One region of the Streptomyces clavifer genome, then DNA from elsewhere that is predicted to be linked to it. Evidence: riboswitches for the same ligand, from Rfam matches in the RefSeq annotation. Region 1 holds a riboswitch; each other region holds the start of a gene.
What was found. Region 1 has a riboswitch for cyclic di-AMP ahead of OG927_RS20200 (C40 family peptidase). Riboswitches for the same ligand answer to the same signal wherever they lie in the genome.
Positions count from the first base shown of each region.

Region 2: linked by a shared signal. The riboswitch ahead of OG927_RS25280 (transglycosylase SLT domain-containing protein) and the one ahead of OG927_RS20200 (C40 family peptidase) in region 1 are both predicted to bind cyclic di-AMP.
Region 3: linked by a shared signal. The riboswitch ahead of OG927_RS13340 (LysM peptidoglycan-binding domain-containing protein) and the one ahead of OG927_RS20200 (C40 family peptidase) in region 1 are both predicted to bind cyclic di-AMP.
Region 4: linked by a shared signal. The riboswitch ahead of OG927_RS17410 (M23 family metallopeptidase) and the one ahead of OG927_RS20200 (C40 family peptidase) in region 1 are both predicted to bind cyclic di-AMP.

Region 1 is NZ_CP107793.1:4,591,363-4,598,628, forward strand. It holds gene OG927_RS20190 (C40 family peptidase) at 1-1,054, opposite strand, end outside; gene OG927_RS20195 (hypothetical protein) at 1,415-1,768, shown strand; gene OG927_RS20200 (C40 family peptidase) at 1,967-3,136, opposite strand; cyclic di-AMP (ydaO/yuaA leader) riboswitch at 3,135-3,293, opposite strand; gene pcrA (DNA helicase PcrA) at 3,551-5,989, shown strand; gene OG927_RS20210 (M23 family metallopeptidase) at 6,047-7,266, opposite strand, start outside.
Region 2 is NZ_CP107793.1:5,796,221-5,803,486, forward strand. It holds gene OG927_RS25250 (enoyl-CoA hydratase/isomerase family protein) at 1-3, shown strand, start outside; gene OG927_RS25255 (flavodoxin family protein) at 148-600, shown strand; gene OG927_RS25260 (hypothetical protein) at 635-1,015, opposite strand; gene OG927_RS25265 (TOBE domain-containing protein) at 1,120-1,515, opposite strand; gene OG927_RS25270 (SMI1/KNR4 family protein) at 1,843-2,469, shown strand; gene OG927_RS25275 (hypothetical protein) at 2,668-2,868, opposite strand; cyclic di-AMP (ydaO/yuaA leader) riboswitch at 3,227-3,414, shown strand; gene OG927_RS25280 (transglycosylase SLT domain-containing protein) at 3,417-4,286, shown strand; gene OG927_RS25285 (hypothetical protein) at 4,757-5,320, shown strand; gene OG927_RS25290 (SIS domain-containing protein) at 5,393-6,286, opposite strand; gene OG927_RS25295 (MBL fold metallo-hydrolase) at 6,686-7,266, shown strand, end outside.
Region 3 is NZ_CP107793.1:3,109,178-3,116,443, forward strand. It holds gene OG927_RS13320 (Ppx/GppA phosphatase family protein) at 1-562, opposite strand, end outside; gene OG927_RS13325 (DUF501 domain-containing protein) at 734-1,270, opposite strand; gene OG927_RS13330 (FtsB family cell division protein) at 1,335-1,805, opposite strand; gene eno (phosphopyruvate hydratase) at 1,918-3,204, opposite strand; gene OG927_RS13340 (LysM peptidoglycan-binding domain-containing protein) at 3,488-4,186, opposite strand; cyclic di-AMP (ydaO/yuaA leader) riboswitch at 4,187-4,357, opposite strand; gene OG927_RS13345 (transglycosylase family protein) at 4,648-5,628, opposite strand; gene OG927_RS13350 (cytochrome P450 family protein) at 5,734-7,134, opposite strand; gene OG927_RS13355 (nucleoside triphosphate pyrophosphohydrolase) at 7,131-7,266, opposite strand, start outside.
Region 4 is NZ_CP107793.1:4,016,921-4,024,186, reverse strand. It holds gene OG927_RS17420 (PrsW family intramembrane metalloprotease) at 1-1,082, shown strand, start outside; gene OG927_RS17415 (aldo/keto reductase) at 1,224-2,168, opposite strand; gene OG927_RS17410 (M23 family metallopeptidase) at 2,357-3,397, opposite strand; cyclic di-AMP (ydaO/yuaA leader) riboswitch at 3,409-3,561, opposite strand; gene OG927_RS17405 (PP2C family protein-serine/threonine phosphatase) at 3,796-4,953, opposite strand; gene OG927_RS17400 (MerR family transcriptional regulator) at 5,087-5,833, opposite strand; tRNA gene OG927_RS17395 (tRNA-Met) at 5,950-6,023, opposite strand; gene OG927_RS17390 (FAD-binding oxidoreductase) at 6,509-7,266, shown strand, end outside.

The sequences.
Region 1 (7,266 bases):
CCGCACCCGCGAAAGGCATTTCGCTGATCGGCGCCACGCGCACCGGTGCGCCCGGACGCGGGGCGTGGATCATCTGGCCGCCTCCGATGTAGAGCCCGACGTGGGTGATCCCGGAGTAGAAGAACACCAGGTCCCCCGGAGCCAGTTCGGAGCGCGACACCCGATGGCCCGTGTTGATCTGGGTGTACGTGGTGCGGGGCAGCGAGACGCCCGCGGCCTTCCAGGCGGCCTGGGTGAGGCCGGAGCAGTCGAAGGACGCGGGGCCGGTGGCGCCCCAGACGTACGGCTTGCCGAGTGCCCCGTACGCGAAGGCGACGGCCTGTGCCGCACGGGGGTTGGGGGCGGCGACGGAACCGCGCGGGGTGTGGCGGTCGGCCCGCACGGCCGGGCCGCCGTGCCCGGCGTCCGCGGAGCGCTCGTAGTCGGCGCGCTGGGCGGCGGTCAGGGTGGCCAGGAGCCTCTGGGCGTCGGCGAGCCTGGTGCGGACCGCTACCTTGTGCTTCTTGAGATCGGCCTGGCGGGACGCCAGGACCGCGAGCTCGTCCTCGGCCCGGGCGCGCAGCTGGGCCACCTCGCCGATCTGCCGGCGTACGCCCTGGAGGGCACCGGCCTGGCGGTCGCCGGCCCGGTCCAGGTACGAGGCCCGCTCCAGGTACTCGTCGGGGTCGGAGGAGAGGGCCAGCCGGACGGCGGGGTCGATGCCGCCGCTGCGGTACTCCGCCGCGGCGAACGAACCGAGCGCGTTGCGTGCGGCGTTGAGGCGGTCGGTCCTGCGTGCGGCCTCGTCGCGCAGCGCGTCGAGGGACCTGGCCGAGGCGGCGGCCTTCTCCTTCGCGCCGTTGTACTTCTCGGTGGCGACCTCGGCGTCGTGGTACAGCCGGTCCACCTTCGCCCTGACCTGGGCCGGGGAGAGCTGGGGATCGGCCTGGGCGGCGCCCTCCAGGGCGGTCGCCGCCGCCCCTGCGAACGCCAGAGTGGCTGCGGTGCGGGCAGCAGGGCCGGTGAAGAAGCGCTGCTTGGGCTTGCGGTGAGCGGCTTTGCGATGGGCGGCCACGAGGGCGTGGGTCCTTCCGTTCGACTGCCCGTCGGGGAAGTGCCGGCGGGCCCGCCAGGAGATCCGTCGGCGGGCCACCAAAGGGGGAGTGGGTCCACCGCCGGATCTCCTGGCGGGGCGACCGGGGTGCCGCCCTGTACGGGGGCGGCGGTGAAGAACCGGTCACCTGGGATGGACGCTAAGCCCGAGGCATGGGGAAGAGGCGTAATGACGACTATTGACTCAATCTGACGTTTCGATCTCTTCGAATGACCGGAAAAATCAACCGGAGTCCGGCAATTCGTGCCAGGTGCGAGCGAACTCGTAAGGAAGTCCTACCTGGCCGAAGAGTGGTGATATGCCCGCGGCTAGGCTGCGGCCATGGACGTACTCATCAATGTCTTCGTGGCCCTGCACATCATCGGTATCGCCTCCCTGCTGGGCGGCTTCCTGACCCAGATGAAGGCCATGGGGGCGGGCACGGCCCGCTTCGTGCCCGCCATGCTGCACGGGGCGCTGACCATGCTGGTCACGGGGATCGCCCTCGTCGGGCTCAACCAGGCCGACGACCAGACGGTGAACAACGTCAAGATCGGCATCAAGCTGGTGATCCTGATCGTGATCCTGGCGCTCGTCTACGTGAGGCGGGACGAGGAGCGGGTGGGGAAGGGCGAGTTCGCCGCCGTCGGCGGGCTGACGGTCGCCAACATCTTCATCGCCACGCTCTGGACCTGAGTGGGCCCGTCCGGCGCGGTCCGCTTCCCTGAGCGGACCGGCCCCCGGTCCAGGGGCCGGTCCGTGCTTCGCGGGCGGGGCCGCCCGGTGTGCGCGGCGAGCGGGGCGGGCGTACGAGCCGTTCGGGCCCGTACGCCCGCCCCCGTAACGCCCGCCCTGCGTGCGCCCCCCGTATGCCCGCCGTGCGCCCGTCCGCCGTTACGCCGGGCGCACGCTGCCGTAGATCGGCATGGAGTAGATCGACTCCTCGCGGACGTTCGCGCCCGGCTTCGGTGCGTGGATCATCATGCCGTCGCCCTTGTAGATGCCGACGTGGCTGATGTCGTCGTAGAAGAAGACCAGGTCGCCCGGCTGCAGATCCGCCGTGGCCACCCGGGTGCCGACCTTCACCTGGTCCCAGGTCGTGCGGGGCAGGTCGACGCCCGCCGCCTTCCAGGCGGCCTGGGTCAGGCCGGAGCAGTCGTACGAGGACGGGCCCGTCGCCCCCCAGACGTACGGCTTGCCGATCTGGGCCCGGGCGAAGGACAGGACCTTGTCGGCCTTGGACGCGTAGCCGCTGTCGGATCCGGTGCCGCTGCCCGTCCCCGTGCCGGAGTCCGCCTCCCCCGCGGAGGCTTCCTCCTCCGCCGCCCGGTCTGCCTCCGCCTTCGCCTTCGCGGCGGCGGCCTGCTGGCGGGCGAGCTCCTCCGCCTTGCGCTCGGCCTCCGCCTCCTTCTTGCGCTCCAGCTCCGCGAGGCGTGCCTTCTCCTCGGCGGTCAGCTTCGACAGCAGGGTGCGGGCCTCGGCCAGCTTGTTCTGCACCTGCTGCTTGCTGCTGCGCAGCGTGGCCTGCGACTCGGTCAGCGTCTCCAGGCTCTTCGTCGCCTCGACCCGCTTGGCCGCCGCCTCGTTCTGCTGCGTGCGGAAGTCGCCGACCGCCTTCTGCTGCTGGGCGGTCATCCGCGCCATCAGCTGGTCCTGGTCGAAGTACGCCTGCGGGTCGTCCGCGAGGAAGAACGTCGCCGTCGGGGCGATCGCACCGCCGCGGTACTGGGCGGCCGCGTAGTGGCCCAGCTCCCGGCGCGTCTCGTTGAGCTTGTCGGCCCGCTTCGCCGCGGCCTCCAGGAGGCTGTCGACCCTGGAGCGCTGCTGCGCGGACGCGGTCTTCGCCTTGTTGTACTGCTGCGTCGCGGTGCCCGCCTGGCGATACAGGTCGTCGACCTTCTTCTGTACTTCCTCGACGCTGGGTTTCGGCTCCGTCGGAGCGGCCGTCGCGCTCTGCGTCGAGAGCAGGGTGACGGAGGCCAGCGCCGCCGTCGTGAAGCCGACGGCGGGGGTGGTGCTGCGCACCCGCGTGCGCGGCTTGCGATGCGATGCCAAGACCGGCATCTCCTTCCGTGGACCGCCTACCGGGTTAGCTGTCGGGTTCGGGCGGAACGGAAGGCTGCCCTACGGTCCTGGGGGCGGACCGATTCACCCCGGTGCTGCGTGTGGGTCCCCGGTTCCGGCCCCCGCGAGGGCGGCACGGATTCGGCGGGGGCGCCCGTGTGGCGTAGGTCGCCTCAAAGGGGTACGGGTCACCCGTCGGAGCACGCTAACCAACCCGTGGTGTCCCTGTGAAGGTTGATGTTCGATATGCCCGATACATTTCTGTGACCTTCGCACACCGGCTGTCCGCGGGGCGGTTCCGGGCCCGGAATTCCTACGCACCGTGGGCGGACGGTCTCCGTACGCTTACGGATCCGGCCCTCGTGCCGAATGCGGCCCCGGGGTGTCGGTGCGGCGGCCTAGACTCGTCAAGCGATGAGCAGCCTCTTTGACGACAGTTTCCTGACCGGCCTCCAGCAGGCGGACGAAGGCCCCCCGCCGCCCCCCGAGGGCCAGGCGCCCGAAGCGGTGCCGGAGGGCCTCTTCGAGGACGTCTTCGACACGCCTCCGCCGCCGCGCGACGCGTACTACCGCGACGGCGCCCCGCGCCCCGTCGTCGACTCCGCCGCGCTGCTCGACGGGCTGAACACCGAGCAGCGTGCCGCCGTCGTGCACGCCGGATCCCCGCTGCTCATCGTGGCCGGGGCGGGCTCGGGCAAGACCCGGGTGCTGACGCACCGGATCGCCCACCTGCTGGCCGAGCGCGGGGTGCACCCGGGGCAGATCCTGGCGATCACCTTCACCAACAAGGCCGCCGGTGAGATGAAGGAGCGCGTCGAGCAGCTCGTCGGGCCGCGCGCCAACGCCATGTGGGTCATGACGTTCCACAGCGCCTGCGTGCGGATCCTGCGCCGCGAGTCGAAGCTTCTCGGCTTCACCTCGTCGTTCTCGATCTACGACGCCGCCGATTCCAAGCGCCTGATGGCGCTGGTCTGCCGCGATCTGGACCTCGACCCCAAGCGCTACCCGCCGAAGTCGTTCACGGCGAAGGTCTCGAACCTGAAGAACGAGCTGATCGACGAGGAGACCTTCGCCGGTCAGGCCGCCGACGGCTTCGAGAAGACGCTGGCCCAGGCCTACGCGCTCTACCAGGCGCGGCTGCGCGAGGCCAACGCCCTGGACTTCGACGACATCATCATGACGACGGTCCACCTGCTCCAGGCGTTCCCCGACGTCGCCGAGCACTACCGCCGCCGCTTCCGGCACGTCATGGTCGACGAGTACCAGGACACCAACCACGCGCAGTACACCCTGGTGCGTGAGCTGGTGGGCCCGGCCGGCGAGGCCGACGCCCCGGGCGAGCTGTGCGTCGTGGGCGACGCGGACCAGTCGATCTACGCCTTCCGCGGCGCGACCATCCGCAACATCCTCCAGTTCGAGGAGGACTACCCGGACGCGAAGACGATCATGCTGGAGCAGAACTACCGCTCCACGCAGACCATCCTGTCCGCGGCCAACGCCGTCATCGAGCGCAACGAGAGCCGCCGCCCCAAGAACCTCTGGACGAACGCGGGCGCCGGCACCCGGATCACCGGCTACGTCGCCGACACCGAGCACGACGAGGCGCAGTTCGTCGCCGACGAGATCGACCGGCTGACGGACACCGGGGACGTGAAGGCGGGCGACGTCGCCGTCTTCTACCGCACGAACGCCCAGTCCCGTGTCTTCGAAGAGATCTTCATCCGTGTCGGGCTGCCCTACAAGGTCGTCGGGGGAGTGCGCTTCTACGAGCGCAAGGAGGTCAGGGACGTCCTGGCCTACCTCCGGGTCCTCTCCAACCCCGAGGACACCGTCCCGCTGCGCCGCATCCTCAACGTGCCCAAGCGGGGCATCGGCGACCGCGCCGAGGCGATGATCGACGCGCTGTCGCTGCGCGAGAAGATCTCCTTCCCGCAGGCGCTGCGCCGCGTCGACGAGGCGTACGGCATGGCGGCCCGGTCGGCGAACGCCGTGAAGCGGTTCAACACGCTCATGGAGGAGCTCCGCACGATCGTGGAGTCGGGGGCGGGGCCGGCGGTCGTGGTGGAGGCCGTCATGGAGCGGACCGGCTACCTCGCCGAACTCCAGGCGTCCACCGACCCGCAGGACGAGACCCGCATCGAGAACCTCCAGGAGCTCGCCTCCGTCGCCCTCGAGTTCGAGCAGGAGCGGGCGGAGGACGAGGGCGCGGGCACGCTCGCCGAGTTCCTGGAGAAGGTCGCGCTCGTCGCCGACGCCGACCAGATCCCCGACGAGGACGAGGACGGCTCCGGTGTCGTCACGCTGATGACGCTGCACACCGCCAAGGGCCTCGAATTCCCCGTGGTGTTCCTGACCGGCATGGAGGACGGTGTCTTCCCGCACATGCGCGCGCTGGGTCAGGTGAAGGAGCTGGAGGAGGAGCGCCGGCTCGCTTATGTCGGCATCACGAGGGCCCGTGAGCGGCTGTACCTGACCCGGGCCTCCATGCGCAGCGCCTGGGGACAGCCTTCGTACAACCCGCCGTCGCGGTTCCTGGAGGAGATCCCGGACCAGCACCTGGAGTGGAAGCGCAAGGGCCCGATGGCGGCTCCGGCGGGACCGACGTCGGGGATCACCTCGTCGCTGTCCTCGTCGCGCTCCAAGGCGGGGCCCTCGGGCTTCGCGACCCGGCGCTCCGCGGACAAGCCGGTGGTCACGCTGGTGGCGGGGGACCGCGTCACGCACGACCAGTTCGGTCTGGGCACGGTGACGGCCGTCGAGGGGTTCGGGGACCAGGCGAAGGCCACGGTCGACTTCGGCGACGAGCGCCCGAAGAAGCTGCTGCTGCGGTACGCACCGGTCGAGAAGCTCTAGGAGCCGGACCGGCGGAGGCGGCGGAGGGGCCCGGGTCCACGCCCGGGCCCCGGGGTCTCAGGTGGGACTGAGGCCGTGACTGCGGAGCCACGCCAGCGGGTCGATCGCCGCACCGCCGCCGGGCCGCACCTCGAAGTGCAGGTGCGGGCCGGTGGAGTTGCCCGAGTCCCCCGAGTACGCGATGACGTCACCGGCCTTGACCGGGCCGGAACGGATCTTCGCGGCGCTGAGGTGGCAGTACCAGGTCTCGGTGCCGTCGGCCGCGGTGACGATCACCATGTTCCCGTAGGCGCTGTTCAACTGGGTGCGGACGGTGCCGTCGGTCGCCGCCATCACGGGGGTGCCGAGCCCCACGGGGAAGTCGATGCCCGTGTGCGCGGACATCCAGTTCACTCCCGCCTGGCCGTAGTAGGCGCTGAGACCGTGCTGATTGACCGGCAGGGCGAACTTGGGGCGCGCCGCCTCGCGGCGTGCGGCCTCGTCCTCGCGCTTCTTCTTGTCCGCTGCCTGGCGCACCTTCAGGTCGATGCGCTCCTGGGTGCGGCTGGCGCGGTCGGCGAAGTTCTCGGCGTCGGCGCTGAGATTGGCGAGCTGGGTGTCGAGCTTGTTGTTGGCGACGGCCGGCTCGATCGTCTCGGCGGCCGCCACGGACGTGGAGTCGTCCTTCTGCTCCTCGGCACCGCCGACGCCGCTCACTGAGGCCGCGGCGATTCCCGCGACGCTCATGACGCAGGCGGAGGGAACGGCGACGGTGAGGAGCGCGGAGCGCTTCGCCGGGGTGCGGCGCCGGCCGCGGCTGCCGCCGCGGGGGGCGGAACGGCCCACGGGGTGCGCCGCCGGGGCGGGGCGGGGCGCGGTCACGTCGATGACGTCAGCGGTCTCGGTGACCGCGTCGTGGTGACCGGCCGGGGTGTACGCCTCGGCCGGGCTGTACGCGTCGGCGGGGTCGTGCTGGTCAGCCGGGCTGTAGGCGTCGGCCGGGTCGTAGGTGTCGGCCGGGTCGTACCGGTCGGCGGGGTCGTACGCAACGGAATCCGTGTGTGCCTCGGACTCCGCTTCCGGGGCCGTGGTCCCGGGGGTTGCGTCCGTGTGGTCCTGGCCGAACTCGGCGGTCCCGTACGGCTCGTAGGGAGCGGCCTGGTGTTCGTATGCGGGATACGACGTCTGTTCGGGTGCGTACGCAGCGGTCTCGGGCGTGCCGCCGGTGTTCCATGCGGTGGCGTCGTAGGTGCCCGTGTCGGCCGTTCCGTACCCGGAGGTCTCGAAGACCGGTGCCG
Region 2 (7,266 bases), 1.2 Mb from region 1:
TAGGGACGCGCCCGCAGCGAGGGTGCCACCGCCCGTCCCGGGGGACGGCAGGGAGGGCAGGCGGCTGTCGAGCACCCCGCCTCCGTGCGCGCGGAGCGTCCGGAGCCGGCTTGCGGCCGGGGACGGGGGACGGCAGGGTTCGGAGGCGTGGCCACTCTGCTGATCGTCCATCACACTCCCTCGCCCAACTGCCAGGCGCTCTTCGAGGCCGTCGTCTCCGGCGCGACGACGGACGGGATCGAGGGCGTCCAGGTCGTACGGCGTGCGGCGCTCGCCGCCACGGCGTCCGACGTGCTGGCCGCCGACGGCTACGTCCTCGGCACTCCGGCCAACCTCGGCTACCTGTCCGGTGCGATGAAGCACTTCTTCGACCAGGTGTACTACCCCTGCCTGGACGCGACGCAGGGCAGGCCCTTCGGCTCCTACGTGCACGGCGGCAACGACGTCACCGGAGCGGTACGGGCCATGGACTCGATCACGAAGGGCCTGGGATGGCGCCGCGCGGCGGACGCCGTGACGGTGACGGGGGAGCCCGGCAAGGCCGCCATCGAGGCGTGCTGGGAGCTGGGCGCGACGATCGCCGCCGGGCTGATGGACTGACGACCGCCGCCGTGCCCGTGGGCCGGCCCGCCCGTCAGAGGTTGCCGGGCTCGGCCACCAGGTCCGCGTCGCGCATACCCGGCAGGAGATAGCCCTCGCCGTCGTCCCACGGGACGTCCAGGTCGTCCATGTGCACCCGCCACTCGGCCCCCGCGACGGCACGGCGCAGCTCCGTCAGGGAGTCCAGCACATGGGCGATCACGGGCAGCAGACGGCCCGGTTCGAACGGCATCTTGGTGGAGCCCGCGAGGACCTCACCGCTCTCGCCGTCGGACCGGTCGTACAGGTACAGGCCCTCCTCCTCGTCGTACGGGAAGGAAGCCGCGCAGGCGGTGACGATGCGCGAGACCGCAGCCGTCTCGGACGCGGTCAGCGGTTCCGCGCGAAGGGCGGTGTAGTAGAGGGAGACGCTCATGCCGTGAGCGTAGGACAAGGGTCCGACAGTGCCGGTTCACCGCGTTCCGCGTGGGCCGCGGGGCGGTCCCGTGCCGGTCCGGGGCGCGGCGCCGACGGGGAGGGTCAGGTGCGGTCGATGTGCACGCTGGTCGACTTCACACGGGCCGTCGCCTGCATGCCGACCTCGAGGCCCAGCTCCTCCACCGCCTCCCGGGTCAGGAGCGAGACGAGCCGGTGCGGGCCCGCCTGGATCTCGACCTGGGCCGCGACATCGCCCAGTTTCACGGCGGTGACGATGCCCGGGAACGCGTTGCGCGCGGAGGTGTACGAGACCTCCTCCTCGCCGGTGCCCGCCTGGGCCACCTCGACGGAGAACGCGGCCAGGTCGCGCCCGTCGACCAGCCGGCGTCCGCCCTCGTCGCGATGGGTGGCGACCCGGCCGGCGTCGGCCCAGCGGCGGGCGGTGTCGGGGCTGACGCCGAGGAGTCGAGCCGCCTGCCCGATCGTGTAGGACTGCATGTGCCACACCCTAGGCGCCGAGGGTCCGGCCCCGCGGATCGGCCGCCCGTCGGCCGCACGAGTGGTCCTGGCACGGGTCCGTCCGGCGGGACCCCGCCTGGCCCGGTCGTACGGAGCGGCCGTACGCCTGCTCCCGGACCCCACCGCGCTGCGCGTCCCGGGCCGGCCGGTGTGATGTTCGCAGCCCGCCGTTCGCTGGGCCTGTGGGAGGAACGGGTCCTCCCACAGGACAGGCGGGGAGTCGCAGATGTGGGGACGGAGCGTGAGCGTCCGGAGCCCGGCGCACGGACGCGCGTTACGAGGCGTACGCGTGCGGGGGGCCGGCCGGTGACCGGATGGCCCATCGAGGCGCTGGAGCGCCTGCTGCCGACGACGTACGGCATCGACGAGCAGGTCGACTGGGCCGTGGCCGAGGCACGGTGGGGCGCCTGTTTCCCCGCCGACTACAAGGCCTTCATGAGTGCCTACGGGGAGGGGTCCGTGGACGACGTGATCGTCGTGCACCGGCCGATGCCCGCGGACACGCCGGACGGGTGCCACGCCGCGGATGCCATGGCCGACGGGACCGGTGCCGTCCGCGAGGTGTGGCGCGTGGAGGCCGACGAGATATGGGCCGATCCGGCGGGACCCGACATGGTGCTCGACCCCGGCGCGCTGCTCGCCTGGGGTACGACCACCGAGGCGGACATCCTGTGCTGGCTGACGACGGACGAGGACCCCGACCGCTGGCCCGTGGTGGTCTGCGGCCGTCACACCGTGCCGACGTTCGCGCTGTACCGGTTCGGTATGGCCGAGTTCCTCCGCAGGCTGCTGGCCGGCTGCTTCGATTCCGTACCCCTCAGCGTGGAGGGGGTGATGGCCCGTCGGTCGCACGCCTTCGTGAGCCGGGCCGTTCAGCGGGCCCGCCGCCGCGCGGGCCTCGACCCCTGGACCGGGGAACCGCAGGGCAGCTGAGCGGGCGGCGCGGAGTGTTCGGTGCGGTGGGCGGTCCCGGGGGCCGTCGCGGCGTACGGGGGCGGGGTGCGGGTCCTGGGGACCCGGTAGGGGCGGCTTCCCCCAGCAGGGCCCGGTGAGGTTCGTACCGGGCCGGGCAGGGCCGGTGGGGTGCGCGCAGGGTCAGTGCTGCGTCCAGGTGAGCTTGTCACCGCCCACCTACCGCACCGCGTCGGGGTCGTCGAGGTCGTGGACCGTGATGCCGGCGGCCTGCGCGGCGTACAGCACGTCCGTCATCGAGGTCACCCTGCCGACCATCTCCCCGTCGGCCTCCAGGATCCGGAAGGGCGGATCGCCGGGCTGTACGGGCAGAACGGTGAGCCTCGGATGTGTGGGGCCGGGGTGCGCCCTGTCGGTCATGCGCTGATCGGTTCCACGCGTGCTCCTCCGGTACGCCCGGAACCCTCCGCGTGAGCCGTATGCCCGGTTTAGGATGCTATATGCAATTCATCCAGTAATTCATATAGGGCTATTTCGTGCGACCCGTGGAGCTTCGGAAGGGTGCAAATCACCCTTTTCGGTCTTGGTGACCAGGGTCACCCCACCGCCTCCCGGACGCATCGACATGTCGACCGGTTCCCTTGTGCGCCAACAAGGTTGGCACCCCGGCTGTGGGCTTGCTTACATGAATTCACTTGGATCGATCTTGCAAGTGAATTGTGATCACCAATTCCGGGCTTGTTCCTTTCGCTATTTCTCGCCTACGGTCACCCTCACTCCGGATGGAACGCCGAATCCTGCCGCCGTCCGGGAACCCGACCACATCTCGTACGGCAGGAGCGGGGGACCCAGGTAAGCGCCGATCCGGTATCCGGAGCGGCTCGGGGTGAAGTCGCATTCGTATGCGACCGGGCATCTCCAGCCCGAACCCGACAGCTCACTTCGCAGGCGGCGGAGAGGAAATCACCATGCCCGAAATGGGTAAGCACCTTCGTTTCAGGACCAGTTCGCTGACCCGCGGCATCATCGCCGTGAGCACGGGTGGAGCCGCTCTGGCCCTTCCCGTGATCGGCGCGACCGGAGCCTTCGCGGCGCCGGCGCAGCCGGTCGCCGTCGAAAAGGCGGCCACGTCGACTGCCGTGTCCGGCAAGGCGATTGCCGCACAGAAGTCGACGCCCGTCACCTATTCCGTGATCATTGGCGATTCCCTTTCCAAGATCGCGCGTGAGCATTCCGTCGACGGCGGCTGGAAGGCGCTGTACGACGACAACCGAAAGGCCGTCGGCGCAAACCCCGACCTCATTCACGCCGGTCTGAAGCTGACGATCGGCGCGAAGGCGGCGGACAAGGCCGGAACGGCGGACAAGGCCGAATCCAAGGCGTCCGGCTCCGCCGACCGTGCGGAGCAGAGCGCCGACCGTGCCGACCGCTCGGACCGTACGGACACCGCGCTCGCCGCGCAGGGCGCACCCGCGGCAGCGCCTGCCGCCGCTCCCGCCGCCGAGCCGGCCGCGTACACCGACGACCTCGACGGCTGGATCAAGGAGTCGCTGGCGGTCATGGCCGAACACGGCATCCCCGGCAGCTACGACGGGATCCACCGCAACATCATGCGTGAGTCCTCGGGCAACCCGATGGCCATCAACAACTGGGACTCGAACGCCGCCGCCGGCATCCCGTCCAAGGGCCTGCTGCAGGTCATCGACCCGACCTTCCAGGCCTACCACGTGCCCGGCACGTCGACGGACAGCTACGACCCGGTCGCCAACATCACGGCCGCGTGCAACTACGCCGCCGACCGGTACGGCTCGATCGACAACGTGTTCGGCGCCTACTGAGGCCTGACCGTGTGACAGCAGTGCACGGCCGACGGGTGGTGCGGGTTCGCGAGAGCCCGCACCACCCGTCTTTCCGTGCGGGGCCGCGCCCCGGAGCGGTGGTGTCCAGGCGCCGACGTGCGGCACGAGCGTGCCGCGGGTGCGGTCCGACCCGCTGCGGCGACGGGCATCCGCCGCCTTCTCCGGAGGGAAGACCTCCACGACCTCCACCGTCATGGGCCCACGTGCGGATGCCGGCGTTCACGCCCGGGCCGTTGGCCGGGACCGCCCTCGCCGTCCTCGGCGAGGCCCGCTCCGCCGGACGGCGGACCAGCCCCCGCGATCGGGTGGATGACCGGCCGCGCGCCGGGTGCCCGCGCCGGTCGGCCCCGGCGCGAAGCCGCCGCGTACCGGTGACTTCCGCGGCCGTTGCGCCCCGTCGGACCCCTGGCGACTGGTCACGTACAGGTTCGTCGACCATACTGCCCGCCGTGGAGCAGCGTATAGATTCCAACACGAAACCCGAGTTCGCCGCGGGCACGGACCCGGCGTACATCCCCGGCCTGACGGCCCCTGCCCCCGCGCGGACGGAGGGGGAAGCGGAGAAGGCGCCGGAAGGGCCCGAGGCGCCCGGTGCGTCCGGTGCGTCCGCCGAGGACGAAGCGACGGCTGTCGCCGAAGGGGCCGAGACGGCGGACGCGTCCCCGGACGCCGTGCGGGACGCCACCCCGGAGGCGAGTGAGGACGCTGACGAGGGGGGCGGCGCCCCGGCCGAGGGGCCCGTCTTCGCCGTCAGCGACCGGCGCGGATCCATCACGGTGGACCGGGACGGCGTCCGGTTCACGCTGGACGACCAGGAGGCTGAGTTCGACTGGGCCGAGATCGGCGCGGTCGAGGTCAAGACCGCCCGCTTCGGGCGCCGGTTCACCGTCACGGTGCACGTGTCGAGCCGTCGGTGGTTCAACGCCGAGGTCGAGGCGGAGTCCCGGAGCAGCCTCAAGGAGTGGACGGCGGAGCTCGACGCGGCGCTGGACGCCTACTTCGAAGAGAACTGATCACGGTACGGCCCGTGGAAGCGGCGTGCCGGGCGGGCGAACCGCCCGGCACGCCGTCCGCCGTGCCGTGGATCAGCCCGCCGCGGCCCCGTCGAGCACCACCGACCGGGTGAGGTGACGGGGAAGGTCCGGGTCGAGGCCGCGGGCCGCCGCGCGGGCCACGGCCAGCCGCTGCACCCGGACCAGTTCGGCCAGCGGGTCCAGGCCGCTCTCCACCCAGCGGGCACCGGTCGCCCGTACCTGCTCCGCGAGGCCCTCCGGTGCGGGGCCGAACATCCAGGTCGCCGTCCCGGCCGTGGCGATGCTGATGGGCCCGTGGCGGTACTCCATCGCCGGATACGACTCCGTCCAGGACAGGGACGCCTCCTTCATCTTGAGCGCCGCCTCGTTGGCGAGCCCGACCGTCCATCCCTGGCCCAGGAAGCTGAACTGGGAGCACTCCAGCAGCCCTTCGGGCAGCGGATCCGCCAGCGCCGCCTCCGCGTCCCGTACGACGTCCTCGGTGTGCAGTCCGAGGTGGGCGCGGAACAGGGTGAGCGCGGTGGTGGCGAACCGGGTCTGGACGACGGACCGTTCGTCCGCGAAGTCCAGCACGACCACCTCGTCGGCGGCCGTCATCACCGCGGTCCGCGGGTCCGCCGTCACCGCGACCGTGCGGGTGGTGCCGCGCAGCCGGGTCAGCAGGTCGAGCACCTCGGTCGTGGTTCCCGAGCGGGTCAGGGCCACGACGCGGTCGTACGAGCGGCCGAGAGGGAACTCGGACGCGGCGAAGGCGTCGGACTCCCCCTGCCCGGAGTCCTCGCGCAGCGAGGCGTAGGCCTGTGCCATGTAGTACGACGTGCCGCAGCCGACGACGGCGACGCGCTCACCGGTGGCGGGCAGGACCGCCGCCCGGTCCGCCGCGACCTCCTCGGCACGCCGCCAGCACTCGGGCTGGCCGGCTGTCTCGGTTTCGACATGGGACATGTCCGCACTCCGCTTCCGCTGCTGTTCGCACTGGGATGGCTGGATGGAATCGTTGCCTGTCTGCTCAATTTTGCATATTACATGGCCCAATCGAGCAAGAACAAGCAAAGGAGGCGTGATTCGAGCGGTAACGCGACAGCTGTTTTCAGCCATGCTCGGTGGGTAGTCGGCGCGATGAGGTTCCGCCGTTCCTGTGTGGGTATCTGCGCCGTTGTTCGGTATCCATGGGCGATATCACCGAAATGCTCAGAATTTCTCGCCCGTGTCCGCACCCCCGTAACCCCGGACGGTCACCCTCATGGGGTGATCATTCGAGCCGAAGGGCGATTTTGCGTCAACGGGTCCACGAGTTGGCTGACTTCGAACGCGCGGCCGGATCGAGGTCGGCATAATCACCCCATGTCGATCACGGGTGGGGACATCGTCGACCTCGGCACGGGTCTGTACGCCTGGCTGCCGCCCAGGCGGGGCTGGGGGCTGGCCAACTGCGGACTCCTGGTGTCGCCGCGCGGCGCGCTCTGGATCGACGCCCCGTACGACCCGGTGATGGCCGGGCAGTTCCTGGCGGAGAGCGAGAAGCGACTGCCCACCGGGGTGAGCGTCGACCGGGTGATCGTCACCCATGCCAACGGGGACCACTTCTGGGGTGCCGGGGTGCTCCCGGGCGCGGAGATCATCGCGACCCGGGACGCCGAGGAGCACATCCACTACGAGCCCACCCCGCAGCAGCAGCACGCCCTCGTGGCAGGGAGCGATCCGGCCACCCCCCTCGGCGCGTACCTGGGCCGTCACTTCGGGGTCTTCGACTGGTCCACCACCGAGCCGGTGCTGCCGGACACCTACGTCACGGGAGAGCTCGAACTGACCCTGGGGGACTGTGCGGTCCAGGTGTCGGCCCTGCCGCCCGCGCACACCACGGGCGACCTCATCGTGTACCTGCCGACGCAGCGCACGGTGTTCAGCGGAGACGTCGTCTTCTC
Region 3 (7,266 bases), 1.5 Mb from region 1:
CCCGGTCGGCCGCGGGCGGATCCACGACGACGCCGTCCCGGACGAGGTGCCGCTCCGTCATGCGTACGCAGCCGATGTCCACGGACCGGGCCGCGCGGACCTCGTCGTCGCCGACGACGAACTCGGTGGAACCGCCGCCGATGTCGACGACCAGGTAGGGCTTGTCCAGGTGGTCGCTGCCGACCAGCTCCTTGGTCGCCCCGTCGAAGGAGAGCTGCGCCTCCTGGTCGCCGCTGACGACCTCGGGCTCGACACCCAGGATGTCCAGGACGCCCCGGACGAACGTGTCGCTGTTCTCGGCGTCGCGGGACGCGGAGGTGGCGACGAACCGGATCCGCTCCGCGCCGAGCTCCTCGATCGCGGCCGCGTACTCCCGGCAGGCGTCGAAGGTGCGCTCCAGCGCGTCGGGGGCCAGCCGTCCGGTGCGGTCGACGCCCTGGCCGAGCCGGACGATCCGCATCCGCCGGTCGAGCTCGGCGAAGTGCCCGGTGGCGGGGTCCACGTCGGCGACGAGGAGGCGGATGGAGTTGGTACCGCAGTCGATGGCGGCAACGCGCGTCATGGGGACTCCTGTTGTGTCGCCGGTTCGCCGGTCCCGGTCCTCGTTCGCTGGAAGATGCCCTCACCCGCCGGGCGTGCCCGCCCCGGCGCGGAGCGTGGCCCGCGCCCCCGGCGGCGGCCCGGAGGGGCGCGGGCAGGAGCCCGGAGGGGCGGTGCCCCGGTCAGGGGCGGGTCAGGAAGGCTGCTGCTGCTCGCCGCACGGCGAGACGCAGGGGCCCTTCGCCCACCACTCGGGCAGCATCGCGATCGCCTCGTCCCCCAGGGGGTTCACCCCGGGCCCCGCGGCCAGCGAGTGGCCGACGAGGACGTGCAGGCACTTCACCCGGTCCGGCATGCCGCCCGCGCTCGGGAAGCCCTCCAGGACCTCGATGGCGTCGCGGCGCGCGAGGTAGTCCTCGTGGGCCGCACGGTAGGCGGCGGCCAGCTCCGGGTCCGTGGTGAGGCGCTCGGTCATCTCCTTCATGACCCCGTTGGCCTCCAGCGTGCCGATCGCGGACGCGGCACGCGGGCAGGTCAGGTAGTACGTCGTCGGGAACGGCGTGCCGTCCTCCAGGCGGGGCTGCGTCTCGACCACGTCCGGATTGCCGCAGGGGCAGCGGTGCGCGATGGCGCGCAGCCCGCGCGGGGGCCGGCCGAGCTGCTGCTCGAACGCGGCGATGTCCGCGGTGGTGGGCGTGGTGGATTCGGTCTGCGGAGGGGGCGTGTCCATGCCTGCCTTGAATGTCATCGTTCGGTCCGTATGTATCGGTGCGCGTACGGGGGCGGTGCGGGAGTCATTCGCGGTCCGCGCTGTCGACGCCGTCCCAGAGGTTCGAGTGCCAGGGCCTGCCGGTCGCACCGGGTTCCCCGCGGCGGACCTCCGCCGCGTCCGGGTCGATCACCGTGTAAGCGGTCTCCCCGGGCAGGACGTAGTGCAGGTGCTGGCGGGCCAGACGACGGATGTACGCGTCGTCCTGGAGCCGCGCCTTCTCGTCGCGCAGCTCCTCGGTGCGCTCGTGCGCCTCCCGCGAGAGCCTCTCCTGATCCGCGATCTGGTCGCGCTGGGAGATGTACTGCCGCATCGGGTACGCGAGGGCGACCACCAGGGAGCAGACGATCAGCGCCAGGAACGCGGCCCGGCCGGTGAGCCGGGAACGCCGGGCCTGGCGGCGGTTCTGGGACCGGTAGACGCGGGCCGCCGTCTGCTCACCGAGCAGCCGCAGCCTGGTCGCTGTGGAGAACCGGTCGCGATCCTTCCCGGCCATCTCTCACGCCTCCCCGTTACGCACGTCCGTCCCCGCACACGGTACGGGACCGAGTGCGGGGACGGACGGAGGCTGGTGCCCCCAAAGGGGCCCAGCTCCTGCTGCCGGGCTGTCAGCCCTCGAAGCGGAAGCGCGGGAACGCCGAACGGCCCGCGTACACCGCGGCGTCGTCGAGGATCTCCTCGATGCGCAGCAGCTGGTTGTACTTGGCGACACGGTCCGAGCGGGCCGGGGCGCCGGTCTTGATCTGACCGCAGTTCACGGCGACGGCGAGGTCGGCGATGGTGACGTCCTCGGTCTCACCGGAGCGGTGGGACATCATGCACTTGAAGCCGTTGCGCTGGGCGAGCTCGACGGCGTCCAGGGTCTCGGTCAGCGAACCGATCTGGTTGACCTTGACGAGCAGGGCGTTGGCCGAGCCCTCCTCGATGCCCCGGGCGAGGCGCTCGGGGTTGGTGACGAAGAGGTCGTCGCCGACGATCTGCACCTTGGCGCCGAGCTTGTCGGTGATGACCTTCCAGCCGGCCCAGTCGTCCTCGTACAGCGGGTCCTCGATGGAGACCAGCGGGTACGCGGAGACGAGCTCCTCGTAGTACTCGGTCATCTCGGCGGCCGAGCGGGACTTGCCCTCGAACTCGTAGGCGCCGTCCTTGTAGAACTCGGACGCGGCGACGTCGAGCGCGAGCGCGATGTCGCGGCCCGGGACGTAGCCGGCCTCCTTGATGGCCTCGATGATGAGGTCCAGGGCGGCGCGGTTGGACTCGAGGTTCGGGGCGAAGCCGCCCTCGTCGCCGAGACCGGTGGACAGGCCCTTGGTCTTCAGGACCTTCTTGAGCGTGTGGTAGATCTCCGCACCCCAGCGCAGGGCCTCGGAGAACGACTCGGCGCCGATCGGCGCGATCATGAACTCCTGGATGTCCACGTTGGAGTCGGCGTGCGAGCCGCCGTTCAGGATGTTCATCATCGGAACGGGCAGCAGGTGCGCGTTCGGGCCGCCGAGGTAGCGGAACAGCGGGAGGTCGGAGGCCTCGGACGCGGCGTGGGCCACGGCCAGCGAGACACCGAGGATGGCGTTGGCGCCGAGCGAGCCCTTGTTCTCGGTCGCGTCGAGGTCGAACATCGCCTGGTCGATGAGGCGCTGCTCGGTGGCGTCGTAGCCGACGAGCTCCGGGCCGATCTGCTCGATCACAGCGAGGACGGCCTTCTCGACGCCCTTGCCGTGGTAACGGTTGGGGTCGCCGTCGCGAAGCTCAATGGCCTCGAACGCGCCGGTGGAGGCGCCGGACGGAACAGCAGCACGTCCCGTGCTGCCGTCGTCGAGGCCAACCTCGACCTCGACCGTGGGGTTGCCCCGGGAGTCGAGGATTTCCCTGGCTACGACGACGTCGATGGACGGCACGAGGCATCTCCTTCTGGGATATGACACTGGTTGTGCAGGGTCACTGTGGCCTTGCGACACGAGCCTAACCGGCCCGGCCCGCTGCGTCGGCCGACCGCCCGTCCCCTGGGACGAAAAAGGACCCAAGAGCCCGCATTACGGGCAAAGCTTCAGAAATTTACTGGCAAGTAACTACAAAAGTTGAACGAACACCACCGCCGGGCGCCCCGAAAACGCCCCCGGCCCGGGCGCGCACCGGGTGCGCGCGCCGGGCCGGGAACACCGCCGGGAGGACAGATCCCGGTTACTTCAGGTGGAGCTGCTGACCCGGGAAGATCAGGTCGGCGTTCTCGACGATGTCGTCGTTCAGCTTGAACAGCTTCTGCCAGCCGCCCTTGACGTCCTTCGCCCCGGCGATCGTGCTGAGGGTGTCGCCGGCCTTCACCTTGTACTCGCCGTCACCCTTCTTGACCTTGTCGCCGGTCGGGGTGGTGACGGTCTTCTCGGCCTTGGGGGCCGTGCGCGTCTCGCTGCGGCTGGCGGGCTGCTCGGCCTTGCGCTCCGGCTGGGCCGCCTTCGGCTCGGCCTCGCTCTTCGCGGAGCCCGTGTCGACGCCCGGGTCCACACCGTCGTTGGTCAGACCGCCGGCACCGGCGCAGGCCCAGGCGCCCGGGCCCTGCAGGTCGAGGAGCTTCTCGGCGGTGGCTATCTGCTGGGCCTTGCTGGCCAGGTCGGCACGGGCGGCGTACTGGGTACCACCTGCGGCCGCCCAGCTGGACTGCGAGAACTGCAGGCCGCCGTAGTAGCCGTTGCCGGTGTTGATGGACCAGTTGCCGCCGGACTCGCACTGCGCGACGGCGTCCCAGGTCGCGACGGAGGCGGCGGAGGCACCGGTGGCACCCATCAGCGGAACGGCCACGGCCGCGCCGGTGACGCCGGCCAGGGTGGCGATGCGGACGGCCTTGGACGGGCGGCGGTGCTTGCCCTTGCTCGAAAGCAGCATGGTTCTCCTCACCGACGCCTACGAGGTGAGCTGTCGGGTTCGGGCCTGTGAGTTGCCCGGTCACCCGCACTGGCGGACGACTTCACCCCCAGCCGGCCCTCGCCCGTCTTCCGACGGCCGGGTCCGGCACTTACCTGGGTCCCCCGCTCCTGCCTACGGCGCTTTACGCGTCTGTCCCCTTCGGCCGACGGCAGGATTCGGCGTGACGGTCGAAGGTGCCCGCGGTGCGAGCGGTTCCGACCGTAAACACACGCAACGCCTACATTCAAAGATGGACATAACTGGCAATCAGCGCTTACCACCTCCGAGGGTGGCACCGTTTCCGCAGGTCGGAGGCGATGCGGGCCGAGTGGGCGGGCGAGGCGCGCCAGTTCAAGCAAAGAGACCCATGTCTCACTTACGCATAAGTGGACATAGGCCTCTGAACTACCCCTGATTTCGGGGTGTTTTCCCGCTTTTGATCAGTTGGCGACTGCAGCCTCGGCGCCGGACTCCTCGTCCGCCGCGGCGGTGTCCGCGTCCGCCTTCGGGGCCAGGTCGAGACTCTGGCCGGGCAGGATCAGATCCGGGTCGGAGCCCAGCTCCGCCTTGTTGGCCTCGTAGAGGCCGCTCCAGCCGCCGGGCAGCTTCTGCTCGTCGGCGATCGCCCAGAGGTTGTCGCCCTCACGGACGGTGTAGGTCCCGTCCGCGACCGCCGCCGCACCCTCGCGGGCCTCGGAGTCGCCGCGCGAGGCGTGCCGGCCGGCCTCGCGCTCGCCCCTCAGGTCCGTCCCGGTGCTCGCCTCGGGGGCCGGTGCGCCCCGGTGCTTCCCGCCGGTCTCGCCACCGCGCTCGGAGGTCCCCGCCGCCTCGGACGCCTCGGGGGACGGGGTGGCGGAGGGTGACGAGGACTCGGACGCGGCGGACCCGGTGGAGGCGTCACCCTTGCCGGACTTGCCCTTCTTGTCGCTCTTGCCCTTCTCGTCCGCCTTGTCCGGCGTTTCGGTCGAGGCGGCGTCCGACGGGGCCTCCGTGGCCGTGGGGTCGGCGGACGGGTCGCCGCCCGGGTCGACGCCCGGCAGCGTGCCGTCCAGCGCGAGCCCGGAGATCACCGCACAGCTGGGCCACGCCTGCGGGCCCTTGTCGTCCAGCACCTTCTCGGCGACCGATATCTGCTGCGAACGGCTCGCGAGGTCGGCGCGCGCGGCGTACGCCGTACCGCCGTAGGCCGACCAGTCGTCCTGCGAGAACTGCAGGCCGCCGTAGTAGCCGTTGCCGAGGTCGGCACTCCACATGCCACCGCTCTCGCACTCGGCGACCCGGTCCCAGGTCGAGGCTTCTGCGGCGTGCGCGCCGGTCGCGCCGAGCAACGGGATGGCGATCGCCGATCCCGTCACGCCTGCGGCGACGACGATCGCGGGTGCCTGACGAGGGCGGCGGTGTCTGCCATTCGCGGAGCCCATGGGATTGCCTTCCGTGTGACTGACGTGTGACGGGTAAGTCGAACGGTGAACCTAGCCGTACTCGAACGTGTGTCACAAGTCGATGCAGCGGAGATCACGTAAAAGTCACAGAGTTGACAGAGTGTCACTTTTTTCGGACGGATGTCCGGGTTCGAACTCCACGGGAAGAGTGCGCAGTCCGCGCATGATGAGCCCGCCCCGCCAGCGCAAATCGGCAGGTTCCGCAGCGAGCCGCAGGTCGGGGAGGCGTCTCAGCAGTGTGGCCAGTGCCGCCTGACCCTCCAGCCGGGCCAGCGGCGCACCCAGGCAGTAGTGGATTCCGTGCCCGTATCCGAGGTGCTGATTGTCACTCCGTGCAAGGTCCAGGGTGTCCGCATCGTGGAAGCGTTCCGGGTCCCGGTCGGCGGCCGCCAGCACCACGAGAACGGGATCGCCGACCGCGATGTGCCGCCCTCCCAGCGTCACGGGTTCGGTGGCGTAGCGCCACGTCGCCATCTCCACCGGGCCGTCGTGGCGCAGCAACTCCTCGATGCCCGTGGCCAGCAGGTCCGTCTCGCCCGCCGCCAGCGAGCGCTCCAGCCGCATCCGCTGTTCCGGATTGCGCAGCAGGGCGTACGTCCCGTTGCCGATGAGGTTGACCGTGGTCTCGAATCCGGCGAAGAGCAGGATGAAGGCCATCGCGGCGGCCTCGTTCTCGGTGAGGTGCTCGCCGTGGTCGCTCGCCCGGATGAGTCCCGAGATGAGGTCGTCGCCGGGATTCTCCCTCTTGCGGTGGATGAGTTCGGCGAGGTAGCCGCGCATCTTCTTGACCGACCGGGCCACTCCGCCGCGCGGCCCGCCGCCGTGCCGGATCATCATCCCGGCCCAGTCCCGGAAGTCGTCCTGGTCCTCGGGAGGCACCCCCAGCAGGTCGCAGATCGCGTAGATGGGCAGGGGGAAGGCGAAGTCATGGATGAGGTCGGCCTTTCCCTCCTCGATGAAGGCGTCGATGAGGCGGTCCGTCAGCTCCTGCACACGCGGCGCGAACTCGGCTACCCGGCGCGGGGTGAACGCCTTGGAGACGAGCCGGCGCAGCCGGGTGTGGTCCGGCGGATCGATGTTCAGCAGGTGCGTCATCAGCTCCGCCTTGCGCTCCCCCGGGATACCCGTCTTCCCCTTGGCGCTCGCCGGTCCGGCGTGGTGCGCCGGGTTCTTGGAGAGCCGGGTGTCGGCGAGCGCCTGCCGGGCGTCCGCGTACCGGGTCACCAGCCATGCCTCGACGCCACTGGGCAGCGTGGTGCGGTGCACGGGGCTGTGCTCCCGGAGCCAGGCGTAGGCGGGGTACGGGTCGGTGGCGAACTCCCAGGTGAAGAGCTCGGGCCCGGCGTCCGCGGGCCCGGCGGGGGCCGCGGACTCGGGGCATACGGGCGCGACGTCCCCGGAGGCGCCCTGCGGGGGCTCTCCGGGGGCGGGGGTGCTGTCCTTGGGGGCTTCGGGTGCGGGGGTGCCGGCGGGGCTGTCGTTCACCCCTCAACGTTATCCGGAGCGGCCGGGTGGCCCTCCGCCGCCCGGATCGCGTCCCGGTACGTGCGGGCGGCGGCCCGCAGGGCGGCCTCCGGGTCGGTCCCGTCCTGCTCCGCGCGTACGGCGAGGGCCAGC
Region 4 (7,266 bases), 570 kb from region 1:
CCAACTCCTTCGCGACCCGCTGGATAGCCACGGCCACCGCGGACCCGGCCAGTGCCGACACCCTGGGGGCCACGGTCGTCGCCCCGGTCGTCGAGGAGAGCGCCAAGGCCGCCGCCGTCCTGCTGATCTTCCTGTTCCGCAGAAGGGAGTTCGGCGGTGTCGTCGACGGCATCGTGGTCGCCGGGTTCACCGCGACGGGTTTCGCCTTCACCGAGAACATCCTCTATCTCGGCAACGCCTTCGGCGAGGACCAGGAGCTGGGCACCACGGGCCTCGCCTCGGTCACGGCAGGGACCTTCTTCGTGCGCGTGGTGATGTCGCCGTTCGCCCACCCGCTCTTCACCGTGCTCACCGGCATCGGCTTCGGCATCGCCGCGCTCGGCGGCCGGCGCCGCCGGGTGCGCCGGATCGTGCTGCCACTGCTCGGACTCGTTCTCGCCATGGGCATGCACGCCCTGTGGAACGGCTCGTCGGCCTTCGGACCGTACGGCTTCTACGCGGTGTACGGGGCCTTCATGGTGCCCGCCCTCGCCCTGGTGACGTGGCTGGCGATCTGGTCGCGCCAGCGGGAACTGCGTACGCTCTCCGCCGAGCTTCCCGTGTACGCGTCGGCCGGCTGGCTGACTCCGGCCGAGCCGCTCGCGCTGGCCTCGATGCGGGCGCGGGGGATGGCCCGCGACATGGCCAGGCACTGGAACAGCCACCCGGACCGGTCCCGGGGCAGGGCGGCGGCCCGTGCGGTCGCGGAGTACGAGTCGTTCGCGACCTCGCTGGCCGTACTGCGCCACCGGGCCCGCCGCGACGGGGCCGGCCCGGACTTCGCCCACCGGGAGCAGGAGCTGCTGCACCACCTGTGGCAGCGCCGGGACATCGCCGGGCCGGCCCTGACGTACGCGGCCCGTGCGACGGGACGCGCCCGCGCCCACCGCGTGCCGCCGCCGTACCCCCGCCGGCCGCACGGCGCGCCGTATCCGCAGCACCAGGTCCCCGCGCCGCACCGGCACTACGGCGGCTACAACCCGTATCTCCAGCCGGTCGCGCGGCAGCCGGGCACGGGCCACGGGCCGGTACCGCCCGGGTAGCGGACCGGCGTCACCACGGTGCCGCCACCACCCGGGCAGTCCGCCACCACCCGGGCAGTCCGCCGGCGTCAACACCGGGCCCTTACCGCCGGGGTGAAGCCACATCGGCGTCTCCCTGGGCAGCCGCAGCGCTCCCCGGTGTCAGGCGGACGCGTCGGTGAGCTCCGCCAGCTGCTCCTCGGTCAGCCTCAGGTCGGCCAGGGCCACCAGCGCGGGCAGCTGTCCGACCGTACGGGCGGAGGCGATCGGTGCGGCGACGGTCGGCCGGGCGGCCAGCCATGCCAGTGCGACCGTGGCGATCTCCGCGTCGTGCTCCCGGGCGACCTTGTCGAGCGCCGCGAGCACCGTGCCGCCGCGCTCCGATTCCAGATGCCGGCCCGCGCTCCCGGCCCGCACGCTGTCGACCTCCGTGCCCGGCCGGTACTTGCCGGTGAGGAAACCCGAGGCGAGGCCGGAATAGGGAACGGCTGCGAGCCCCGCGCCGGCGGCCGTGTCCAGGAGCGCGCCCTCGTAGGTGTCGCGCGAGACGAGGTTGTAGCGGGGCTGCAGGGCGGTGTAGCGGGCCAGCCCCTCGCGCTCGGAGAAGTCCAGGGAGGCTCGGAGTCGCGCGGGGCTGATGTTGGAGGCGGCGATCTCCCGCACGGTGCCCGCCTTCACCAGGTGGTCGAGCGCGGTGACGATCTCCTCGACGGGGACGCTCTCGTCGTCGAAGTGCGTGTAGAAGAGGTCGATGTGGTCGGTGCCGAGCCGGCGCAGCGACGCCTCGGCGGCAGCCTTGACGGTGGCGGCGGAGAGTCCCTTGTACGCGGGGTGGGCGCCGGCCTTGGTGGCGACGACGATGTCGTCGCGGTTGGCGCGGGCCGCCATCCACCTGCCGATGATCGTCTCCGACTCACCGCCCTCGTTGCCCGGGGCCCAGGAGGAGTAGGCGTCGGCGGTGTCGATGAAGTTGCCGCCCACCGCGGCGTACGCGTCGAGGACGGCGAAGGATTGGTCCTCGTCCGCCGTCCAGCCGAAGACGTTGCCGCCGAGGGCGAGGGGGAATACCTGGAGGCTCGAAGAACCGAGCGGGCGCAGACTCGTCATACCCGGGGCCAACCGGTCTGCGGAGGACGCTATTCCGCATCCCCGGGGCCAACCGGTCCACGGAGGACGCTATTCCGCCGAGCCGCTCCGCACCCCGGGCGGGCCCGCGTGCCGCAGGCCGACGGCCCTGACGTCGGGGGGTGTGCGTCAGGGCCGCCGGGGTGCGGGTGCGCCGTGGGGCGCGGGGCTCAGATCGTCAGGCCCTTGCCGCGGAGCCAGCTCAACGGGTCGACGCCCGTGCCGTCCGGGGTGTGGATCTCCAGGTGGAGGTGGGGGCCGGTGACGTTCCCGGTGGCGCCCACACGGCCGATGGTGTCGCCCGTGCTGACCTTCTGGCCGGCGGTGACGTCCATCGAGGACTGGTGGCAGTACCAGATCTCCGTGCCGTCGTCGAGCACCAGGACCGTGCGGTAGCCGTACGAACCGGAGTAGCCGGCCGACTTCACCGTGCCGCTGTGCACGGCCTTGACCGGGGTGCCGGTCGGAGCCGCGAAGTCCAGCCCGGTGTGGTAGCCGGAGGACCACAGCGAACCGGCCTGGCCGAAGGTCGAGGTGATCGTGTAGGAGGACGTCGGGACGGCGTAGCTGGCGGCGAGCTTGGCGAGGCGCTCGGCCTCAGCCTTCTCCGCGGCCTTCTTCTCCGCCGCCTTCTTCTTCGCGGCGGCCTCGACCTCGGCGTTGCTCTGCTGCTTCGTGGCCTGCGCAGCGGCCTGCTCGGCGGCGGCCTTCTCCTCGGCGGCCCTGGCCTCGGCCGCGGCTCCGGCCTGCTGCTGCTCGGCCTGCTGGAGGATGCGGGCGCGCAGCGCCTCACCGGCGTCGGTGGCACCCTGCTCGGCCTCGGCGGACGTGATGCCGGCGGTGGTGAGCGGGGCGGCCTGGGTGGTCGTCCCGGTGTCCGCTTCGGAGCCGCCGGACATGAAAGCGCTCACGCCGGGAAGGGACTTGGCGTCGGGAAGACTGTCCGCGATGGAATCGGGAAGGGAGATGGAGACCGGCGGTTTGCTCTGCGCCGTGGCCATGCCACCCGCGCCGACGGCCGCGATGACGCCGACGCCGAGGACGGTGGAGCTACGGGCGAGACCGCGCTGCTTGGCTACGCGGTGCCTGCCGCGCACGGGACGGATGGACTCCTCGGTGGGATTCCATTCCTCCCACGTCCGCTCCTCGTCACCGGCCATGCCGGTCCTGAAGGGTGACGGGGCCTCGGGGGCAGGCTGATTGGACGCCACGTGGGCGCACTCCTTTCCTTCCTTCTCGCCTACCGGGTTAGCTGACGGGTTCGGAGCAGGAAGGTCTCCTACGGGCCCCTTCGTCTCTCACGAGACACAGGTGCCCGATTCACCCCATGTAGGTGGTTCCCCGGTTCCCTTGCGGAATTCGGCGCTCGCGCACGGTGTCGCCTCTGGCGACGACTGGGACAACCGCGCTGCGTTATCGAACGTTAATAGACACCGGGGCCCGATTCCAAGCTGTTCCGATTGATCGTTCAGCACTCTGGCCGGGACTTCAGGGTGGAAAACGGTCGTAAACGGTCGAGTTGAGTATTCCCACTCCGGACACGAATTTCTGACGGTTAGTCAAATGTTATGCGGAGCGGTACCTTTCGACTACGGACGGTGGTAAAGGGTCATTCACTGCCCCTCCCCACGATCTTCACCGTCGTGCGCCGCTGCGGCTGCCCCCGCGCGGGCCGGCCCACCGCGAGCAGCGCCAGGTCGTCCGTCGCGCGTCCACCGGTGTGCAGCCGTACGTCGTCGGTGAGCGCGGAGAGCAGCTCCTCGGGTCCCGGGAAGATCCGGCCGCGCAGCCGGGCGGCCGGATCGTAGAAGACCCCGTCCGCGTCCCGCGCCTCGGAGAGGCCGTCCGTGAACGCCAGGAGCGTGGCCCCCGCCGGCAGCTCCCACTCGTCCGACCGGTCCGGCCACACCCCCAGGTCCATCCCGATCGGCAGCGCGGGTGCGGTCGGCGCCAGCACCTCCAGCGCCCCGTCGGCGTGCAGCAGGATCGGCTCGGGGTGACCGCGGTTCACGATCCGCACCGCACCCGCGCCCACGGGGATCTCGGCGAGCACGACGGTGACGAACCCCTCCATGGAGTCGAGCCCGCCGCGTCGGCTCCCCTCCCGCGCCAGCGCCCGCTCCAGCCGCTGTGCCACGCCCTCCAGCGACAGCTCCTGCTCGGCCGCCTCACGGAAGGCACCGATCACCACGGCCACCGCCTCCACGGCGTCCAGCCCCTTGCCCCGCACGTCCCCGACGACCAGCCGCACGCCGTGCGGGGTGTCCGCGACGGCGAACAGGTCGCCGCCGACGAACTCGTCCGCCTGCGCGGCCTCGTACCGCGCCGCGACCAGCAGTCCGCCGATCCGGTCGTCCGGTGTCGGCAGCACCGCGCGCATCGCGGTCTCCGCGACGGCCCGGGCCGAGGCGAGCTGCTCGTTGCTGCGGCGTACGACACCGTTGATGACCAGGGCGAGTGCGGAGACGGTGATCAGGGTGAGCAGATCGGTGAGCGGTACGACCTTGGTGATCAGGCCGTCCGAGAGCCGGATCGCGAGGACGGCGAGGGTCGCGGCCACCCCCGTACGGACGGTGCTCGCCAGCGAGAAGAACGGGGCGGCGATCAGTGGGGCCGCCGCGAAGAGCGGAACGGCCGTGACGGCGGTCGGGGTCACGAGGTCGAAGACGATCCCGACCCCGATCATCAGGGTGGGCAGCGCACGCACGAACCGCCGGGCCCCGACGCCCTCGCCGGCTCCGCCCCGCCGACTGTCCCGCTTCCCCACCTGTGCACTCCTGCCCGGTCCGCTCACGGCTGCGGACGGTACCGCGATCCACCCGGGCCGGCCGGAGCCGCGCCGTGCGACGGCGCGTCGTCGGCCGAAGGGGGGAGCGCGCCGGAGCCCCGCCCCCCGGAGGTCAGTCGGTGAGCCGGTGCTGCGCGTAGATCGTCAGTGCATCCCGTACGAAGACGGCGGTGCCGTCTCCGTACCGATCGTAGTTCTTCCCGAAGCGCGGATCCGCGACATACATCCCGGCGAGGCCGGTGACGTACGACCGGGTGACCGTCGTCGTGCCCGCGAGCCAGGCGCAGTGGCGCCCTGCGATGTGCTGCACCGCCTCGCCGCCGGCGTCCAGACCGGCCTCCCTGGCCGCTCCGTAGTCCCGGGCGATCGCGTCGTGCACACCCTGGAAGTCGGCACGTTCCTCGCGGCTCAGCCCGCGCCACCACCGGTCGCCCTCCGCGTACGCCTCCCGGCCCCAGCGCTCGGTGACCTCCCGCTCGTACACCGTGTGGTCGAAACCGTCGAACACTTCCCCGGCCATCAGCTCTTCTCCCTCCTCGGTCCTGTGGAGAGTGGTCCGCACCGACGCGATCTGCCGCCCGATGCGCATCTGCTCCTGCTCCAGCAGGAGCAGATGGGTCCGCAGCGCCGCGGAGGTGTCCCGCTGCCCCTCCAGTACGTCCTTGATGGCGGGCAGCGGCAGCCCCAGCTCACGCAGCAGCAGGATGCGCTGCAGTCGGACGAGGGCGCCCTGGTCGTAGTAGCGGTAGCCGTTGGCGCCCGTACGGCTCGGCGCGAGAAGACCGAGGTCTCCGTAGTGCCGCAGCGTTCGGCTCGTCGTGCCGGCTTCCCTGGCGATTTCCTGGATGGACCACTCCATGCCGGAAACGCTAGATCTTTACGTTGCGTCAAGGTCAAGCGGGAGCACGGGCGCGGCGGTGCGCGCATACGACAGAGGCCCGAATCCTCGAAAGGATTCGGGCCTCTGTCTTTCAGTAGCGGGGACAGGATTTGAACCTGCGACCTCTGGGTTATGAGCCCAGCGAGCTACCGAGCTGCTCCACCCCGCGTCGTTGTGATTGCAACTCTACGGCATCGCGGAGGGCGCCTCGACCACTTTCCGGCGTAGCCACTCGCGCCCCGGGGGCGGGCCGGCATCCACCGCATGGATCGGTTCCCATCAACACCCGGCATGGAAAAGGCAGTTGCCACGGGGCGCGCTGCGCCTGCCGAGGTTTCCGCACCCCCCGATCCGATTCGGCATCCGATTCGGCACCCGTTCCGCAGCCGTCGCCCGGTCGGCCACCCCGGGCACGGGCCCCTCCCGCGGTCCGCCGCCCGCGGGTTCCCCCTCGCTGCTCCCCGGCCCGGTTCCTGCCGCGATTGCGAGGCTCCCGGGGCCGCGGGACGCTTGAAGCACCCAGCCCTTCCGTGCCCGGTCCCGTCTGCGGCACCCAACGGTGCCGGTCATCGGCGCGAGCAACCGCCTCGGCCGGTGCCATGGGGCAGAGGAGGCCGGGCGCGCTGCGGCACGCGCTTCGGCAAGGAGACGGCCATGGACGGCACCACACTCGAAACGATGAGGACCGAACTGCGCGGCCCGGTCATCGGCCCCGACGACCCGGAGTACGCACAGGTCCGGACGATCTACAACGCCATGATCGACAAGAGGCCGTCCGCCGTGATCCGCTGCCACGACACGGCGGACGTGATGGCGGCCGTGGACTTCGTCCGCGACCACGGCCTGGAGGTCGCCGTCATGGGCGGCGGACACAGCGGTCCCGGCCTCTGCCTCGCCGACGACGCCGTGACGATCGACCTCTCGCCGATGCGCGGCGTACGCGTCGACCCGGCCACCCAGACCGCCCAGGTCGACGGCGGAGCGAAGCTGGGCGACCTGGACCACGCCTCGCACGCCTTCGGCCTCGCCACCCCGGCGGGCATCATGTCCACGACCGGCGTCGGCGGTCTCACACTCGGCGGCGGACACGGCTACCTCACCCGCAAGTACGGACTCACCATCGACAACCTGGTGTCCGCGGACGTGGTCCTGGCCGACGGCAGCTTCGCCACGACGAACGCGAGCGAGAACGCCGACCTGTTCTGGGCGCTGCGCGGCGGCGGCGGGAACTTCGGCATCGTCACGTCGTTCGACTTCGAGCTGCACCCCGTGGGCACCGTCGGCGTCGGCATCACCCTGTGGCCGCCGGACCTCTTCCAGGACGTCCTGCGCTGGTACCGCGCCTTCCTGCCGCAGGCACCGGACGACCTCTACGGCTTCTTCGCCGCGCTGACCGTCCCACCCGGCCCGCC